Regions from separate parts of the Ruegeria sp. HKCCD7255 genome, predicted to be linked through region 2. Evidence: riboswitches for the same ligand, from Rfam matches in the RefSeq annotation. Region 2 holds a riboswitch; each other region holds the start of a gene.
The links. A riboswitch is a leader RNA that binds a small molecule or an ion and turns the genes downstream of it on or off. The one in region 2 is predicted to bind cobalamin.
Positions count from the first base shown of each region.

Region 1 (5,739 bases), on a different contig from region 2:
AGGCGACCCATCAGGGCTATATCGAGCCACACGCCTGTCTGGGGCAGTTGGGTGCGGATGGCAAAGGTGAGTTGTGGTGCACCACTCAGGGCCATTGGATCGCGCAAAAGACCTGTGCCGCGCTGTTGGGGATCGAGACTTCGCAACTGCGGGTGACCGCTTCGGAAATTGGCGGTGGGTTTGGTGGCAAGACAACCGTATTCATCGAACCTGTCGCTCTGGCGCTGAGCCGCAAGGCCAACCGTCCGGTCAAGATCGTGATGTCCCGGTCCGAAGTGTTCCGCGCTACGGGGCCAACGGCCTCGGCGTCGATGGACGTCAAGATCGGCATGAAAAAGGATGGTACGATCACGGCGGCTGAAGGCATTTTTCGTCTGCAAGGCGGTGCGTTCCCGGGCGCACCGGGTGACATGACCGCCATGTGTGCTTTTGCACCTTATAACCTGACCAATGTGCGTCAGGTCGGCTATGACGTGATGGCCAACCGCCCGAAACAGGCGGCTTATCGCGCCCCGGGCGCGCCTATGGGGGCTTTTGCTGTTGAATCGGTGATCGACGAGCTGTGCAAGAAACTGGATCTTGATCCCATCGATGTCCGCCTGAAAAACGCAGCCCATGAGGGCACCAAGGCCAGCTATGGCCCGACCTATGAACAGATCGGTCTGGTTGAATCATTAGAGGCCGCGAAGGCGCATCCGCATTACTCGGCACCTCTGAAGCCGGGGCAGGGACGCGGGATTTCTTGCGGGTTCTGGTTCAACCATGGCGGCGAAACCAGTGTGTCGCTCGCCTTGTCCGAGGATGGTTCGGCTCAGGTCATGGTGGGCACGCCCGATATCGGCGGATCACGCGCGTCGATGGCGCTGATGGCGGCCGAGGTTCTGGGCATTCCCTACGAGAATATCCGGGTGACTATCGCGGATACCGCCACGCTTGGATACAATGATGTCAGCCACGGCTCACGCGTGACTTACGCGTCGGGTCTGGCGACCATCAAGGCAGCAAAACATGCGGTCGAAAAACTGTGCGAACGGGCAGCGGCCAAGTGGGGCATCCCGGTAGATGCAGTCAAATGGGAAAACGGCTGCGCGGTTCCGTCGGGCCCCAATGCGGGCGATTTCGATCCTTTGCCGCTGGCCGAGATCACGGCCAACATGGGTTCGACGGGCGGTCCAATATCGGGCCATTTCGAGGCGACACCCGAGGGTGCGGGCGTATCCTTTGGCATTCACATCGTTGACGCCGAGGTTGACCCCGAGACCGGCAAAACCAGCGTTTCTCGCTATACCGTTATCCAGGATGCGGGTAAGGCGATCCACCCGGCTTATGTGGAAGGCCAGTATCAGGGGGGCGCTGCGCAAGGTATCGGCTGGGCGCTGAACGAAGAGTATATCTACGGCGACGATGGTCGCCTGCAGAACTCGATCTTCCTGGACTACCGCATCCCTGTCGCCAGTGATCTTCCGATGATCGATACCGTGATTGTCGAGGTCCCGAACCCTGGCCACCCTTACGGAGTGCGCGGTGTCGGAGAAACCGGGATCGTGCCACCCTTGGCGGCCATCGCCAACGCGGTATCGCACGCAGCGGGTGTACGGATGCGCCAGCTGCCCATGTCACCGCCGCGTATTCTGGCGGCGCTGAAGCAGGATGGTTGAAGTCAACCTTTGGTCAGGTCTCCGGTCATTGACCGGGGGCCAGCAGGTTGTCGAAGTCGACGCCACGACGACGGGCGAAATATTGCGCGAGCTTGTGCGTCGCTACCCCCAATTGCAGGCGCCTATTGATGCGGGCGTCTCAATCGCGATCAATGGCCGGATCATCGCCTCGGGACTGTCCGAGCCAGTGCCCGAAGGCGCTGAAGTTTACTTGATGCAGCGCCTAAGGGGGGGCTAAACCGACCTTTCTGGCTTCAGCGGTAGCGGTACTGGGGCGCAAAAAAGTGCTGACTGCGAAATCCCTTGTGATGCACCTTGCCATGATGCTTGGGTTTCTTCTTGACCACATGTCCGCTATGGCCGCGGAACTTGCGAGGCTGGTACGGATTATAGCCATAATGTTTGAACAGGAACTTCTTCCCAACTGATTTTTTCTTGAGTGTCTTGACCTTTACAACCGGCGCCGCCGGTTTGGCCTTCGCCGCTTGCGCAACATAAGCATAGTGCTTGTGGACAGCTGGCGAAGAGAGCTGAGGCACATGAGCGTTACCTGCCTGAATGATCTTGTAGACCGCTCCTTGGGGATGGTGTGCGTCATTCGCGGTTGCCATATGCGGCCCGAAGCCGGCAACTAGCGCAACCAGGGCAGGAAGTAACTTGGAAATTGAACGTGTCATAACGTCTCCTTTCATCGGCCCAGTTTGGGGGCTTGATACAAAGGTGGGGATGACCCGCGCTGACGCCCAATAAACCCCGATCACGCTCTGGCGGGTTGTTGTGAGATCGGGTGGATCAAATTTTTGTGCCCTGTCGAATCCGGTTGACGCGTTTTGCGATCTCAGGCACTCAGATTGTGATGGTTCCTGCGGGTCCGCCCAAGGGATGAAAAGGGAACACGGTGCGGTGTACGAAGCCACCTAGTCCGTGACTGCCCCCGCAACTGTAAGCGGTGAGCAAAGCCAATCAGCCACTGATCCATCGGATCGGGAAGGACGGCCAAGCGATGACCCGCAAGTCAGGAGACCTGCCATCTTTGATGCAACCACACCGGGGCGGGGTGCCCTGGAAGGAGGTCAAGATGGCGCGTTCAGCGTGCAGCAATACGACTGATACCTTCCGTCCTCGTTTGGCAACAAGCGAGACGGCAAATGACTGCCAATCCTGATCACTTCATTCTGATCTGCTCGACCTGTGACGGTGGAGCTGCGGTAAGCGCCGAAATCGCTGCAGAGGTCAGCAGTTTGCCGAATGGATTCGCCATTCGGCACGTGTCTTGTATGGCTGGCTGTGAGCGGCCATGCACCGTCGGGTTTCAAGCCACAGACAAGGCGCAGTATCTCTTTGGTAGTATCCAAAGCGATGATGACATCGCCGCCCTGCTTACCTTTGCGCGGCAATATCATATCAGCGCAGATGGCTGGACGAAGGCCACCGACAGGCCCAAGGCGCTGCTACACAAAACGCTCGCCCGCCTACCCCGGATCGGAGAGGGGGTGCTGCAATGACACAACCCGCCTTTCTGGTTGCCGAGAACCTGGAATACTACGCGTTGAACGGTGATGTTTTGCTGCAGGACGTGACTTTTGCGCTTGAGGAAGGTGCCATCCTTGCCATTGCCGGACCAAACGGCGCCGGCAAGACCACATTGTTGAACTTGCTGTGCGGTGCGGTGCCTTTGGCATTGGGCGATGTGCATGTGAGCGGGCGCAGCCTCAAATCCATGACTGCGATGGATAGGGCGCGCAGCATTGCGGTTGTCGGCCAGCAAGAGCTGCCAGACGGGCGCTTGATGCTGCGCGATTACATTGCATTGGGTCAGATCCCGATCCGGGCGGATCGTTCTGCCGCAGAACATGCCGAAGACATCAACCGGATTCTGGATCTGACGGGGCTGGCAGGACAGGCGGAGAAACGCATGGCCATGCTGTCAGGCGGAGAACGTCAGCGAGCGCATATCGCGCGTGCCTTGGCGCAAAAGCCGTCGCTGCTGTTTCTGGATGAGCCCACCAACCATCTGGACCCAGACGCCAAGGGGCGCATGTTGTCTCTGGTGGCGCAGTTGGGCATCACGGTTGTCATGATCGTACATGACCTGGTGCTGATCCCGGAATTCGCCACTCATGTGGCACTGATGAAATCGACCCGCATGACCGGGTTTGGCCCTGTCGATCAGGTTCTGACCTCGGATCATGTTCAAGACACGTTTGGCGTGGATTACCTGAGTTTTCAGTACGAAGGCCGCGTGATCCCCGCGCTCGACATCCGTAAAACTACCATATCGAACAAAAGGACGAATTGATGAAACGACTGATCTGGTCGGCTTTTCTTGCAACCGGCATGGCCACCAGCGCGGTGGCGCAGGGTGTTACCGTCGACAATTGCGGTGAGCCGCTTGTCTTTGAGAAGCAACCCGAACGGCTGGTCGTGCATGACATGAACATGACCGATATGGCCTTTGCGCTTGGATTGCAGGACAAGATCGTGGGTCTGACTGGCATTACCGGTTGGTACAAGACCAGCCCCGATTTTGACGCGCAGCGCGGAGACATCCCCGAGCTTGCGCAAAAATACCCCACTGTCGAAAACCTTGTTGCGGCCGAGCCAGATCTGTTTTTCGCCGGTTGGTACTATGGCATGCGACCGGGTGGAGAGGTGACGCCTGACACTTTGGCGCCTTTTGGCATCAAGACCATGATTCTGACCGAAAGCTGTGTGCATCTGCACGACGATCGCCCGCAGGCCAGCATGGATCTGCTGTTTGACGATGTGCTGCGGCTTGGGCAGGTCATGCATGTCGAGGACAAGGCCGAGGCGCTGGTTTCAGACTGGAAAGACCAACTGGCCACCATCGAGTCGCAGACCGCCGACTTGGAAAAACCCCGTGTTTTCCTTTTGGACGGTCCTGCAGACGCACCGTTCACCGCCGGTAAATTCGCCATTCCTGACGCGATGATCACTGCTGCGGGTGGTGAAAACGTGACCCATGATCTGGACACCAGCTGGGGTCGCACCTCGTGGGAGGCGGTTGCTGCTTCGAATCCTGAATTTCTTGTGCTGTTGGACTATCAAACCGGTAACGGCGCCGAGGATACGTTCAAGTTTTTGCAGGACCATCCGGTCATGTCGCAGGTCGATGCGGTGAAAAACGCGCGTTGGATCGGCCTGCGTTATGAAGAGCTAACACCGGGACCAGCAAATATCGATGCGATCTCGAAAATGGCGAAGGCCATGCACCCGAGCCTGAACTGACATGACCCGCACGGGCCTTGTCTTTGCTTTGGGGGTGGTCTTATTGGCCGCCCTTTTGATGGTGTCTACGGCCTATGGCACCACGCCCATTCCTGTTTCCGAGGTTTGGGCGGCAATCCGGCAAGGTGCGGGACTTTCTGATTCAGAGATGTCGCCGACGCACCGTATTGTCTTTGACCTGCGCTTACCCCGCGCTTTGTTTGCCTCGGTCATAGGAGCTGGGCTTGGCATCGTGGGGGTAGTCCTTCAGACGACCACGCGTAACGATCTGGCCGATCCATTTCTGTTTGGTCTGTCTTCGGGTGCTGCGGCCGGTGCGGTGTTTGTCATCACTGTCACGGGCGACATTCTGGGTATCTGGACACTGCCTCTGGCTGCGTTCTGCGGCGGGCTTGTGGCCTCGGGCATTGTGTTGGCACTGGTCCATGGCCTACGCACCAGCGCTCCGGAAAAGTTGATCCTGGCGGGTCTGGCGGTGTCGTTTCTGTTTTCGGCAATCACCAACTATCTGATCTTTTCCGGCGACAACCGCGCGGCGCATTCAGTGATTTTCTGGATGCTGGGCGGGCTGGGACTGGCCCGGTGGGAAACGTTTCCTTTGGTTTGCGCGGGGCTGGGTCTGATCCTGGCCTATTCCCTCTATCGCAGCCGCTGGCTGGATGCGTTGCTGACCGGAGATCTGACCGCCGCCACATTGGGCGTGCCGGTGCAAGGGGTTCGGTTCAAGATGTTCTTTGTTGCCGCTTTGGCGACGGCAATGTTCGTCTCCGTTGCAGGTGTCATCGGGTTTGTGGGTCTTATGGTGCCCCATATCGCGCGGGGCATAGTGGGC
Region 1 covers NZ_WQAG01000011.1:65,938-71,676, reverse strand. Annotated here, with positions in the region: gene GOX45_RS17615 (xanthine dehydrogenase family protein molybdopterin-binding subunit) at 1-1,658, shown strand, start outside; gene GOX45_RS17610 (MoaD/ThiS family protein) at 1,687-1,896, shown strand; gene GOX45_RS17605 (hypothetical protein) at 1,913-2,335, opposite strand; cobalamin riboswitch at 2,499-2,705, shown strand; gene GOX45_RS17600 (DUF1636 domain-containing protein) at 2,807-3,163, shown strand; gene GOX45_RS17595 (ABC transporter ATP-binding protein) at 3,160-3,957, shown strand; gene GOX45_RS17590 (ABC transporter substrate-binding protein) at 3,957-4,907, shown strand; gene GOX45_RS17585 (iron ABC transporter permease) at 4,909-5,739, shown strand, end outside.
Region 1: linked by a shared signal. The riboswitch ahead of GOX45_RS17600 (DUF1636 domain-containing protein) and the one ahead of GOX45_RS03740 (energy-coupling factor ABC transporter permease) in region 2 are both predicted to bind cobalamin.

Region 2 (5,739 bases):
CTTTCGGGATGCCCGCGCGATCTTCCAGCAGCACTCAATGTTCAACCCAGCGGCTCAATGAGATCGCACAACCAAAGGACCAACAACATGACATCAAAGACCAACCCCACAACGGGACCGCTGACCGACGAGACCGAAAGCTGGAAGCGAACCCTCTCGATACTCGCAGGTCTCCGTCAGATCGCTCAAGAAATGCGAGACGAGGCTGAACAGATCGAGACAGCCCACCCGAACCAGATGATCAAGCCAGGATACGGCGAGCGGGCTGAGATCGTAGCCATCCTAAACAAGACCTACGCTTTCATATCCACAGACATCCGCAGGGTCGCAAGAAGTAGCGGGCTGACTATGCCGGAGGAACTGAAATGAGCAACTCAAAGTACAAGGGTCACTTGCAACTTGACCTGATGCGTCTCCGCGAGAACCTCTCCGCAGCCTACTGTGAGGTGTTGACCGCAGGCACTTCGGGTGCAGCCTTCGTCCTCCAACAACCGTCAGGAGCCGTCTACACGGACCGTCCTGGTGCCTGGACGTTTGACCTGAGTTCCGCTCGAGGCTTCCAAGCAAAATCAAACCACATTCTCGGTGCAGAGATCGTTCCGTTCGAACATGCCCGCAGGGTCATGAAAACCAAGCTCCGAACACAACTGTCGCAGATCGATGGGTTGCTCGGGATAACCAAGGACGCACCGAATGGCAGACTTTGAAGTAATCCCCCAAGAGGCCATCGATAAGCTGGTCGCCAACCCAACAGTAGCCCCCGCGTTTAACTCAGTGTTCGGCGCGGGTCGCGCTGAGGAAAGGCTCACGTAAGGCGGAACCGTGAGTTGTTCCCGGCGAATGCTGGTGGGGCGTCGGATGTTCGAGGTTTTGCTGAGAGAGTGACCTAGAGAGAACTTAGAGGGAGCTGCTTAGGCCCCTTCCTTTTTCGTCGGGCAAGGGCACTTATCTGACCAGCAACGCATCCGCAAAGAACAACTCAATGACCGCTCCGAGCCAAACCCATCAAGTTGCTGCGAAGCTGCGAAAGTCAGGTATCCGATGTTGGACCCGGTTATGAGAGATGGCTTTGGTGAAGATGTGCTGCCGTACCTGCAATCGACTTCGGCGGCTCACCAAGTGTTTGCGCAGCATCGGATTTAGGCGGCCCGCAGCTACTGGAGCCGCCCTGATTGTTAGACTCAAGCCGGGTGGTATAGCCGACGCGTAAACACACCGCTTTGCTTGCTGTCACGAAGAAGCTTCGCGCCAGCCAACACTGCCAGGTCAGCAATGGGTTCAACCAGAACCACCATCAGGTAAGCTGCGCCGAAGCTTCCAACGGCGGCCATGTTCTCGGCTCCGAAGCCTTGGCCATAAAACGCCCAGAATGCCACCCAAGCAATCACACCACCTTGGTAAGCAAGTGAAAGCTTGAATACTTCGCCGTAGCTACAATCGACGTAGGCTTTTTGCTCAGGGATGATGCGTTTTGCCAAGGCGTCGATGAGGAACAGCGGGAACAACAGCGTTGTCACGTTCACGAAGTACATGGGCATGTCGCTCGGCGCAAACAAAGCACCTTGGACAAAAAGCCCACCCGCAAGACCAATTGCTGCGGGTCCCGCACCAAGCAGCAGCAGTATCGTGGTTCCCAATATGAAGTGCACCTCAGAGATGCCAACCGCAAAATGCGGGAACACCTCGAAGAACAAAAACACCGTAGCCACAGCCAGCACACTGCGTACCCCGAATGAAATCACCGAGTGCGACTTCAAATCGTCGGCCACCAGCTTGAGGGAATAACCAGCGGCGGCGGCGGCCGTTCCGTAGGCAAACACCATTTTCGCGCCGTCTACGACGCCCGGTTCAATATGCATATTCAGTCTCCTTGCCGTCCTTCCTGACGACATTTGATGCCGAGAAACTCGGCGGTTGCTCTAGCGGCAGGTCTCCTGGCTTGCGACTCAACGCGCTCCCGAGCCTTCCCAACACAGTGTGTCAGTGGTGCAATTCCGGGTTTGCTCACCGCTTACAGTTGCAGGGGCAGCCGAGGATTCTCACCTCGTTCCCTTTTCAGTCGGAACGAACCATCCCGACCACCGCATCGCATCCTATTCACGCGCTTTCCCGACGAGTCAATCAAAACGCTGACGCCTGACAAAACAATATCCTTGCTCTGGCTCAATTTGGCGTCAGGAGTTTCATTCCGTTAGGCACTAACCTGTTGATGGAGCTTGCTATCACGCCGCTCCGCCAGAGCTTGGCGCACGATTTGTACAGATGATGACAAAAACAAACCCGCCATGATCGTCGCTACGATTAGGTCAGGCCATCCTGTGGCTGTGCCCCAAACGCCGAGAGCGGCAAACATCACTGCCACGTTCCCTATGGCATCATTGCGGGAACAAAGCCAGACGGAGCGGACATTCGCGTCTCCATCTTTGTACCTGACGAGCAGAAGAACACTGGCAAGGTTTGTAAGCAGTGCAAGGAACCCCACCATTCCCATGATTTCAGCCTCAGGAACGCCGACGTAGAACACCCGATATACGGTCGACCCGAATACCCATGAACCCATCAGAAAAAGGCTGAGGCCTTTGGCTAGGGCAGCATTTGTTCGCGCTCGGATTGAAGCGCCTATTACAGCCAGAGAAATGCCATAGGTGAGGGCATCCCCCAAGAAGTCGAGTGCGTCGGCCTGTAGTGCCTGAGACTTCGCATAATGCCCGGCGGTCATCTCGACCACAAACATCGTGGCATTGAGTGCAATGACGATCCACAATCGCCTTTTGTAATCATCTGAAACGCCGTCAAACTTCGCGTCGTGTCCGCAACATCCTGACATAAGGAAACCTCTTTGAATCTGTCTTTAGCATAGTGTAGTTTCTCTAGTGGCTAGAGGTTCAAGAGGTAATTTGATGTTTTCGATTGGTGACCTGTCCAAGCGCACAGCGGTCAAGATTCCGACCATCCGCTATTACGAAGAGATGGGCCTGCTTTCCGCACCAGAACGCACTGAAGGCAACCAACGGCGCTATGATGCGGCTGGGTTGGAACGCCTTAGCTTCATCAAGCATGCGCGTGACCTTGGCTTCTCGATTGAGGCGATTTCGGAACTGATCGAGCTTCAATGCCACCCAGATCGTTCATGCCAAGCCGCGACGGATATCGCCATCTCACAGCTTTCCGAAGTCAGGGCCAAGATCAAACGGCTAAGGTCACTTGAAAAAGAGCTGGTTCGGATTTCCAAGGGTTGTGACGGCGATGGCGTGTCGGAAGACTGCTATGTTCTGGCTTCTCTAGCGGATCACAAGCTTTGCAATCACGAGCATTAACCCGAAATCAGACTTTGGCGTTGACGTAGCGAATTGGAGCTTTGCCCGCCCCGCAGACCTTGATGAGTCATGCGGCGAAGGTCCTGAGCGAGCCCGAATTCACCGATGCTGCAACGTCGGCCAATGTCTGCTACGCAAGGCTCTGGAGGTATTTTGCAATGCTCAAAGGTGCCGTATTGTACGCAAAAGACTTGAAAAAACTGCGTGCTTTCTATCTCGCGATTGGCGGCAAACAGACCGACGGGATCGACGGTGAATTTGCGGCCATCTCGAATGCCGATACCGAACTCATAATTCTGCAGGTTCCACAGACAATTGCACCACAAATTGTCATCGAAGACCCCCCAGTGGTGCGTTCCGGCACGCCTATGAAACCAATAATCAGCACCATTTCCATTGCTGATGTGCTCGAAATACTGCCAGAGATCGGTGGCAGGCCGGTTCCAGATATGAAGCAATGGAAGTTCCGTCAGAACCTTGTTCAAGACATTGTTGATCCTGAGGGCAATGTCGTTCAGCTTTGGCAGCCGGAAAGCTCTTGAAGCGGTCATTGATGCAGAGACTTCGTATGGCAGCTCCGTCCGCATAGCTGACTTTGCGTATTACCCAAGCGGGGAGCGCTCATCAGGAAAGTGATTGAGGCTTACCGCAAGGCCGCTCAAGGCGACGTTCATCCTCCGCGAACTCATGAACCATCACCGCAGTGACGTCAGATAGGGAAATATCTCCGGCGAAGTCCTTGAATTGCTCAAGGGCGTGTTCTGCTTCGCGCTGAGTCTTGATCGTGCTGTACGGATTGGTCTCAAGGTACTCCCTAGAGGCGCTGGCGAGGTAAACTGTTCCCGGTGCAACCTTTCGCTCGGTGCCGCCAGCCTTCCACTCTTGGTAGACCTTGAGAGCTTCTATGGCCTGCTCGTTGACCACCTCTACAGCAACGTCGTTTTCTTCATTCTCCCCGTATTCGAGGTTTTTGTGGTATTTGATGAGGTCCTCAAGTTCCCCGATGTCCTCCATACGTTGAACCTCGTCGGCGTCACCGATCCAACCGAGTAGATCACTGATCACGTCGCGCGGATCAGGCTTGCAGTTGTCCAGTTGGCTATAGAGTTCGGCTGAAAGGTTGTGCTGCCTACGCTTGGCATCGGCCAAATCACTAGTGCCGGTAGACTTCTTGAGTTGCTTCCTGCCATTGAAGTGCTGGCGAAGCTCAGCAGGGATTGTGAGAAGTACGTAATACTTGCCTTTGTTTAACGCCAAGGTTGTCGCGGGGTAGTCAAACACCTGTATCCTCCAAAGTATCCTCCGTGAGATACTCCAAGTATCTAATTTATTGAGAAAAAATACAATAAGGATGTGTGGAGGCGAGTACCGGAATCGAACCGGTGTACACGGATTTGCAATCCGCTGCGTCACCACTCCGCCAACTCGCCTTTGTAAATGAAATCAATCACTTGCTGTGGTGTGGTGGGCGTTCTAGCAGCTTTCCGTGGGAACGTCCAGAGCTTTGAGGGCAAAACCATTCGGTTGCAGTGAAATCGGGGTTCATGGCTCTGGATTTTGCTTGACCAACGCTTTGGTGGTCGTGGCCCGTTGCCGCAGCGCTGTGGATATGGCAAAAGCGCGAAAACAAGGGAAACAGAAAGACCGATCCCATGACAGATTTCGCAGCCCGACGCCTGACAATGGTCGACACCCAGATTCGTCCGTCCGATGTCACGAAATTCCCCATCATCGATGCCATGCTGAGCGTCGAGCGTGAGAAATTCGTGCCCGATGCGCTGCGTGAGGCAGCTTATGTCGGAGACCTGACCGATCTGGGGCAGGGGCGATGCCTGCTGGAACCGCGAACACTGGCAAAGATGCTGGATGCATTGAATATTTCCAATGACGAAGCGGTGTTGGATGTTGGCTCGTGCTATGGGTATTCTACGGCGGTGGCCGCACGCATGGCGCAGCTTGTTGTTGGCGTCGAAGCAGATGAAGCCATGGCTTCTGAGGCGCAGACCGTGTTGATGGAAACGGGTGAAGATAACGCGATTGTCCATATCGGACCTTTGGAACAAGGTGCGGCAGAGCATGGACCGTATGACGTGATCCTTGTTCAAGGCGGGGTCGAGCGAGTGCCCGAGGCGCTGTTGGATCAGCTAAAGGACCAAGGCCGGATTGCCTGCGTTTTCATGGAAGGCGACCTTGGTACTGTGCGCGTTGGTCACAAGATCGACGGGGAAGTCAATTGGCGATTTGCGTTTAACGCCAGTGCGCCGGTTTTGCCCGGGTTCACCCAAGAGTGTGCATTTTCGCTATAGTCCTGATTCAAAGTTTTTGACTGCCTTGATTAGTTCAATTCAAAGGCGCAAATTGCGGTCGAGGCAGTGTTTTTTTGAATTCGAGAGGAATCGGAGATGGGTGGGACCCTAACAAG
Region 2 covers NZ_WQAG01000002.1:4,876-10,614, forward strand. Annotated here, with positions in the region: gene GOX45_RS03725 (hypothetical protein) at 1-61, shown strand, start outside; gene GOX45_RS03730 (hypothetical protein) at 88-369, shown strand; gene GOX45_RS03735 (hypothetical protein) at 366-707, shown strand; gene GOX45_RS03740 (energy-coupling factor ABC transporter permease) at 1,182-1,859, opposite strand; cobalamin riboswitch at 1,907-2,101, opposite strand; gene GOX45_RS03745 (cation transporter) at 2,192-2,827, opposite strand; gene GOX45_RS03750 (helix-turn-helix domain-containing protein) at 2,901-3,317, shown strand; gene GOX45_RS03755 (hypothetical protein) at 3,380-3,859, shown strand; gene GOX45_RS03760 (DUF6538 domain-containing protein) at 3,942-4,598, opposite strand; tRNA gene GOX45_RS03765 (tRNA-Cys) at 4,674-4,747, opposite strand; gene GOX45_RS03770 (protein-L-isoaspartate O-methyltransferase) at 4,970-5,623, shown strand; gene GOX45_RS03775 (TolC family outer membrane protein) at 5,720-5,739, shown strand, end outside.

Region 3 (5,739 bases), on a different contig from region 2:
CCAGCTCGGTCAGCGCCCCTGCCGCGTCGCCGCGCAGGATCATATCCATCAGATCCAGCACCCGGCCCCGGTCGGCCAGACCCAACATAGCGCGCACCTGGTCGGCGCTGGTTTCCCCCGCGCCGTGGCTGATCGCCTGATCGAGCAGAGACGTGGCATCGCGGGCTGAACCTTCGGCAGCTCGCGTGATCAGCGCCAGCGCGTCGTCGGCGATTTGGGCGTCTTCGGCATCCGCGATCCGGCGCAACAGCGCGATCATGTCCTCGGGTTCGATCCGGCGCAGATCAAAACGCTGGCAACGGGATAGGACCGTCACCGGGACCTTGCGGATCTCGGTAGTGGCAAAGATGAATTTTACATGTTCGGGTGGTTCTTCCAACGTCTTGAGCAGCGCGTTGAACGCGCTGGTCGAGAGCATGTGAACCTCGTCGATTATATAAATCTTGTACCGCGCGCTGGCGGCGCGATAGCGCACGCTGTCGATGATCTCGCGAATATCATTCACACCGGTGCGACTTGCGGCATCCATCTCGATCACATCGACATGGCGGCCTTCCATGATGGCCTGACAGTGCTCGCATTGACCGCAGGGTTCCGTTGTAGCTCCGCCCGTGCCGTCAGGACCGATGCAATTCATACCCTTGGCGATGATCCGGGCCGTTGTGGTTTTCCCCGTTCCCCGAATGCCGGTCATGACAAAGGCTTGCGCAATCCGGTCCGCCTCGAACGCGTTCTTCAGCGTGCGGACCATGGCGTCTTGCCCAACCAGATCGGCAAAGGTTTCCGGGCGATATTTGCGGGCGAGAACCTGATAGGCAGGGCTTGGCGTGTCGGTCATGTTGTCTCTGACGGATTCGAGTTCCGATGCAGCGTAGAGCGACCTGCTCGTCGCGTCCACCACGAGGGCGCGAATTTCGTTTTGGATTTGGCTTGGCTTGGTTACACCGCTGAGGCACAGAGGCGCCGAAGGACACGAGACATGAGTGGATTTCAGATTTACAGTCTGACTGTGGGCGATGGGCAGTTGGCATTGTGCCCATTGCCGGGGCGCGATGGCAATTACGAAGCTGATCTACGTGCGATTGCGGCTTGGGCGCCGGATCTGGTGATCACTTTGACGACTGCCGAAGAATTGGCCCAGCTGGGGGCCTCGGCGTTGGGGCGCGACGTTGAGAATATCGTTGCGAAGTGGGTCCATTTCCCGATTGCTGATTTCGGCACGCCCGAGGATGACGCACAGTCGACGTGGGAAGATGTCAGAGCTCTGGGCCTGCGCCGGCTGTCTGGTGGCGGCCGGGTTCTGGTGCATTGTCGTGGCGGCTGCGGGCGGTCTGGGATGGTGGTGCTGCGGTTGATGATTGATAGCGGCGAAGCGCCGGCAGAGGCGTTGGCGCGGCTCAGAAAAACCCGCGCTTGCGCTGTGGAAACTCAAGGACAGATGGACTGGGCGAAGGGCCGTCAAGGCTGAGCTAGATCGAGGCCTGCTCGGCAGCCTGCACCGCTACCGGCGCGGCGTTGGTGGTGACCTGCAACATGGCGCATGGCGCCTTGACCAAGGCGTCAGCGGGCATCGAAGTTACTTTGCACGAGAACATCAAGTCAGCGAACTGTTCCAGAGTCTCATTTTCAGTCCGGGGATCAGCGTCACAAAAAATTCGAACCTGCTTTGGTCGGGCCAGATATCGTGCGGTGCACCCTTTGGCGCAATGGGTCAGCTGTGCGTGGCCGTCAACTTCGAACCCATCGGTTGTCACAGGTTTGGCCGTTGACATCGCCTGGGCTATCGCGCGCGCCAATTGCGCCAGCGCCGGGCAGGGTTTGCCAGTGCGCTGGCAAAGAGTGGCCGAAAATTGATGAGTTTTTGTGTTCCAGATCATACCGCGCCCTCCGCGCAATGGGCAGGGGCGACGATCAGGAACACTTGGCTTCCGACAAGCAGGCCCGCCCGGACACCCCGCCCGAGTTTCGGTTTCAATTCTTGATGGCAGGTCTCCTGACTTGCGGGTTATCGCTTTGCCGACCTTCCCAGCCTTGCGGCCAGTGGTTTTTCGACATTGCTCTCCGCCTACAGTTGCGGGGGCAGTCTCGGATTTGGGCTGTTCCGATCGGATCGGATTGGCCCGCACCGCGTTCCCTTTTCATCCCGACCCCAAACCGGGGTGCGAGAACCATCACCCAACCGCTAGCGTTCGGGGCGGGGCGCTGTCAAGCAGACGTTTGGTCATGCGCGCTGCGGCTTGACAGCGATGGTCGAGCTGGGCGCATATTAATTCTGAACTGATTGGTTCAGTGTGGGCGGGTGACATTATGCGAGATGACCAGCATATCATCGAAACCGAGGATTTTTGGATTCCGTCACAGGGCGGAAACCTGTCGGCGCGGCTGTACAAACCAGTCATCGAGCCGGAAATTGTGGTGACTCTGAACAGTGCAACCGGAGTTCCGCGCGACTACTACCAGCATTTCGCACTCTGGCTGGCGCTTGAGCATGGTATGGCTTGTCTGACCTATGATTATAGTGGCTTTGGGCAATCGCTGACCGGGCGCATTCAGGATGCAACTGTTACCATGGCCGATTGGGCCTTGGTGGATATACCGGCAGCGCGTGCAGAACTGCGCCGCCGCTATCCGCAGGCGCAACATTGGGCGATAGGGCATTCCATCGGTGGAATGTTAGGCCCGGTACAGCCGGATGTGGCGCAGATCGACCGGCTGATATGCGTGAACTCGGGGCTTGTGACCTTTACCGACCATCCCTGGCCCTACCGGGCCTTGGCTGGGTTGTTCTGGTACGGGCATGCACCACTGCTTGCGCGTATGTTGGGGTATCTGCCCGGCAGGGCGGTTGGGTTTGGCCCGGACCTGCCGGCGGCGGTTTATTGGCAATGGCGCCGATGGTGCACGGCTCCGCGCAATTATGCGCCTGAAATCGGTGCGTCCTTGCCCGATGTCACCTGGGATTCGACCTCAGGCACAGTCGACCTGGTGACTTTCACCGACGATCAGATGGTCCCACCGCAAGCCGTTTGGCGGCTGGCCGAGCTGTTCGGACCTGACGCGCAACGCCATCTGATCGACCCGAAGGACCATGGTTTGCAATCAGTGGGCCACATCGGGGCTTTCGCGCGGCGCAACTCGGCCATCTGGCCGCGTCTTATCGCACAGCAGGGTGTCTAGAAAGGTTGTGGAAGTAAGTGAGAGGTTGGACATCGACCCAAGCGGGGCTCGTTGTGGCTGCTTCCTTCCGGACCTGACCAGGTTGGCGAGGCGCTCGCCCGCGCCAACCTCTCGGATTTGGATATAAGCAAGCGCCGTCGGATTCGCAACCCGTCAGAGCGTCAACGCGATCCGCAGGAAACCCTGCGCATCGGTCCCCAGTATCTCTGGCGCGTATGGGTCAAGCTCGTCGACATGGGCCAAAGCTCTTGGTCCGGTTTCCAGGATCGCTTTGGCACCACCCAGATTGCTGAAGCCAAAGGGATTTTCGGCGCGTTCCAAAGGATCCACCTGGCTGCTTTCGGCCAAATAGTCCCGCAAAACGCTTTGGATGCTGCAGGATGGAAGGTGGAGTGTGCGTGCATCGGTCACGGCGTTGAAATTTCCACCACCATTGACGCGATAGTTGTTGGTAGCGACGACGAATTCCGCTGCATCGTCAACAGGTCGAGCTTGCCAGCGCAAATTTCGGATCCGGCGGGCCTCTGGATCTGAAAGGTGCCCATCTGCCCGATAACGCGCCGGTTGGCTGAGGTCGATTTCATAGGTCAGCCCATGAATGATATCAAAGTTATGACCCGCGCGATCGGGGTCTGTCAGAACTGTTGCCGAGTCTGGATTCAGTTGCCTGAAAATCCCTGCCGACATTTCGAGCCATTCGCGTAGCTGTACCCCGGTGACACGCACAGCACGCAGTTCATTTGGGAACAGGTGAATATCTGCGACATGCCGCATCGAGATATCCCCGGCGGGGATGTCAGTATAGAAATCTGGGCCCGAGCGTCCTCCGAACTTGGCAGGAGCGACCGCCGAGAGCACAGGCAATTCCGACGTAGGATCATCATTCAACAAGGCGCGTAACGCGGCCGCCTGCGCGGCCGCCAAAAGCGCCAGGGCCCGATCTGGCGCGCAATAGGCGAAATAGCTGTGTATCGACGTTTCAAGACGCCCCACAGGCTCAGCCGCAAGGGTCCGCGTTTCGGCGTGCCCCCGAGCGAACAGGGCTACCATTTCGGGATCTTCCAGAACATCTGTATTTTGGGGACAAAACGAACGCAGTTCGGTTTCAAAATCACATATGGTCCAGGCGCCGGACATCTTATTGTCCAAGGTTATGTCTATGACACCCAGATATGACCCTGCAGACCCTGCCATGACGACCGGTTTGCCATGAACCCTCCCTCGTGGAGCATCCACAAAAGGCAAATGGTCATGCGCAGGGCCCGGAAGGGTCAGGTGGGTATGTCCGGCTATGATAACGTCGATGCCGTCGATTGCTGCCAGTTGTATTACCGCGTTTTCCAGACCGGGCCCCGCGCTTTCGGCTTGCAGACCGGAATGGGCCAGAACAATAATCAGATCGCAGCCAAGGTTGCGCAGCGTGCTGACCGTTTCTTCGGCGCTGCGCAAAATGTCGTATGAAGCCACCTGACCGTCCAGCTTGTGCCGCTCCCACATAGTGGTTTGTGGGGGTAGTACGGACATGACGCCGATCTTGATGGGGTCTGTTCCAGTATCATGCGTTATGTTGCGGCTTAAAACGGTGTAGGGTCGCCAGCCCGCGCCTGTGGGCTCACGGTCCAGATTGCTGCAAAGCACGGGGCAGTTCAGTTGTGACGCAAAGCTGTCGATCAGACCCAGCCCAAAGCTGAAATCGTGATTGCCCAGCCCAACGGCATCGTACCCAAGCCGATTGAACGCTTTAGGCAAGGGGTGAGTGTCCGCACAGTGCGCGGCAGCCCAATCGCCAAAGGGTGTGCCCTGCAAGGCATCACCATTGTCGAACAGCAAACTCAATACCCCTTCGGAATGCGCCTCATCCTGCGCAGCACGGATCAAGCTTGCGGTTCTGGTAAATCCGATCCTTGGATCCTTGCGATCCGAATAATAGTCAAATCCGGTCAAATTCATATGAAGGTCGGTCGTCGCTAGGATCTGGATACGCGCCGGCGATGATGAAACTTCGGCGGTCTTGTCTTTTGTATTCAAGTGTAAAACTTCTGCATGTTGTTGTGCATTTGAATAATCCTATAGGTTGAATAAGCGCAATAAAAACGACAAGTTCACGGACAATCTGCCGCATTCTAACGATAGCATATTTGAAAGGTCATTGCGTCAACGATCAAGACGTGGCAGCCCTGTCGCCAAAATGAGGGCGGTGCATGAAACGAGCAGAGGAGGTGACCTTTGGGGGGTCCGGCCTGAACAGGGCGGCTGAGCGGCGCAGTGACGCTGCCTTGCTGGCTCAGGATTTGGCGGATCCGTCGGCGCGCTGCCTTTTGCTCTGGCGCGGAAAGGTTTTGGTGCAGGGCGAGAATTTGGACCAACTGGCGCTCGTTCCGCTCAGCCACACCCTGTTGACCGACGGTCCTGGTGGTATCGTTGACGCACCGGTTTTTCTCGGCCTTACCAAAGAGAGAGCGCCTTTGTTCGCAACCGATATTTCCGGCTGGGCCGCCGAAGGGTTGGATCTGGCTGGCGTAGGTGCGTTTGTCGATCAGACCGAGCAGCAGCATCCAGATT
Region 3 covers NZ_WQAG01000017.1:49,383-55,121, reverse strand. Annotated here, with positions in the region: gene GOX45_RS20845 (DNA polymerase III subunit gamma/tau) at 1-838, opposite strand, end outside; gene GOX45_RS20840 (protein-tyrosine phosphatase family protein) at 980-1,468, shown strand; gene GOX45_RS20835 (hypothetical protein) at 1,470-1,877, opposite strand; cobalamin riboswitch at 1,966-2,188, opposite strand; gene GOX45_RS20830 (alpha/beta fold hydrolase) at 2,308-3,177, shown strand; RNA gene ffs (signal recognition particle sRNA small type) at 3,193-3,291, opposite strand; gene GOX45_RS20820 (bifunctional 2',3'-cyclic-nucleotide 2'-phosphodiesterase/3'-nucleotidase) at 3,331-5,205, opposite strand; gene nudC (NAD(+) diphosphatase) at 5,379-5,739, shown strand, end outside.
Region 3: linked by a shared signal. The riboswitch ahead of GOX45_RS20835 (hypothetical protein) and the one ahead of GOX45_RS03740 (energy-coupling factor ABC transporter permease) in region 2 are both predicted to bind cobalamin.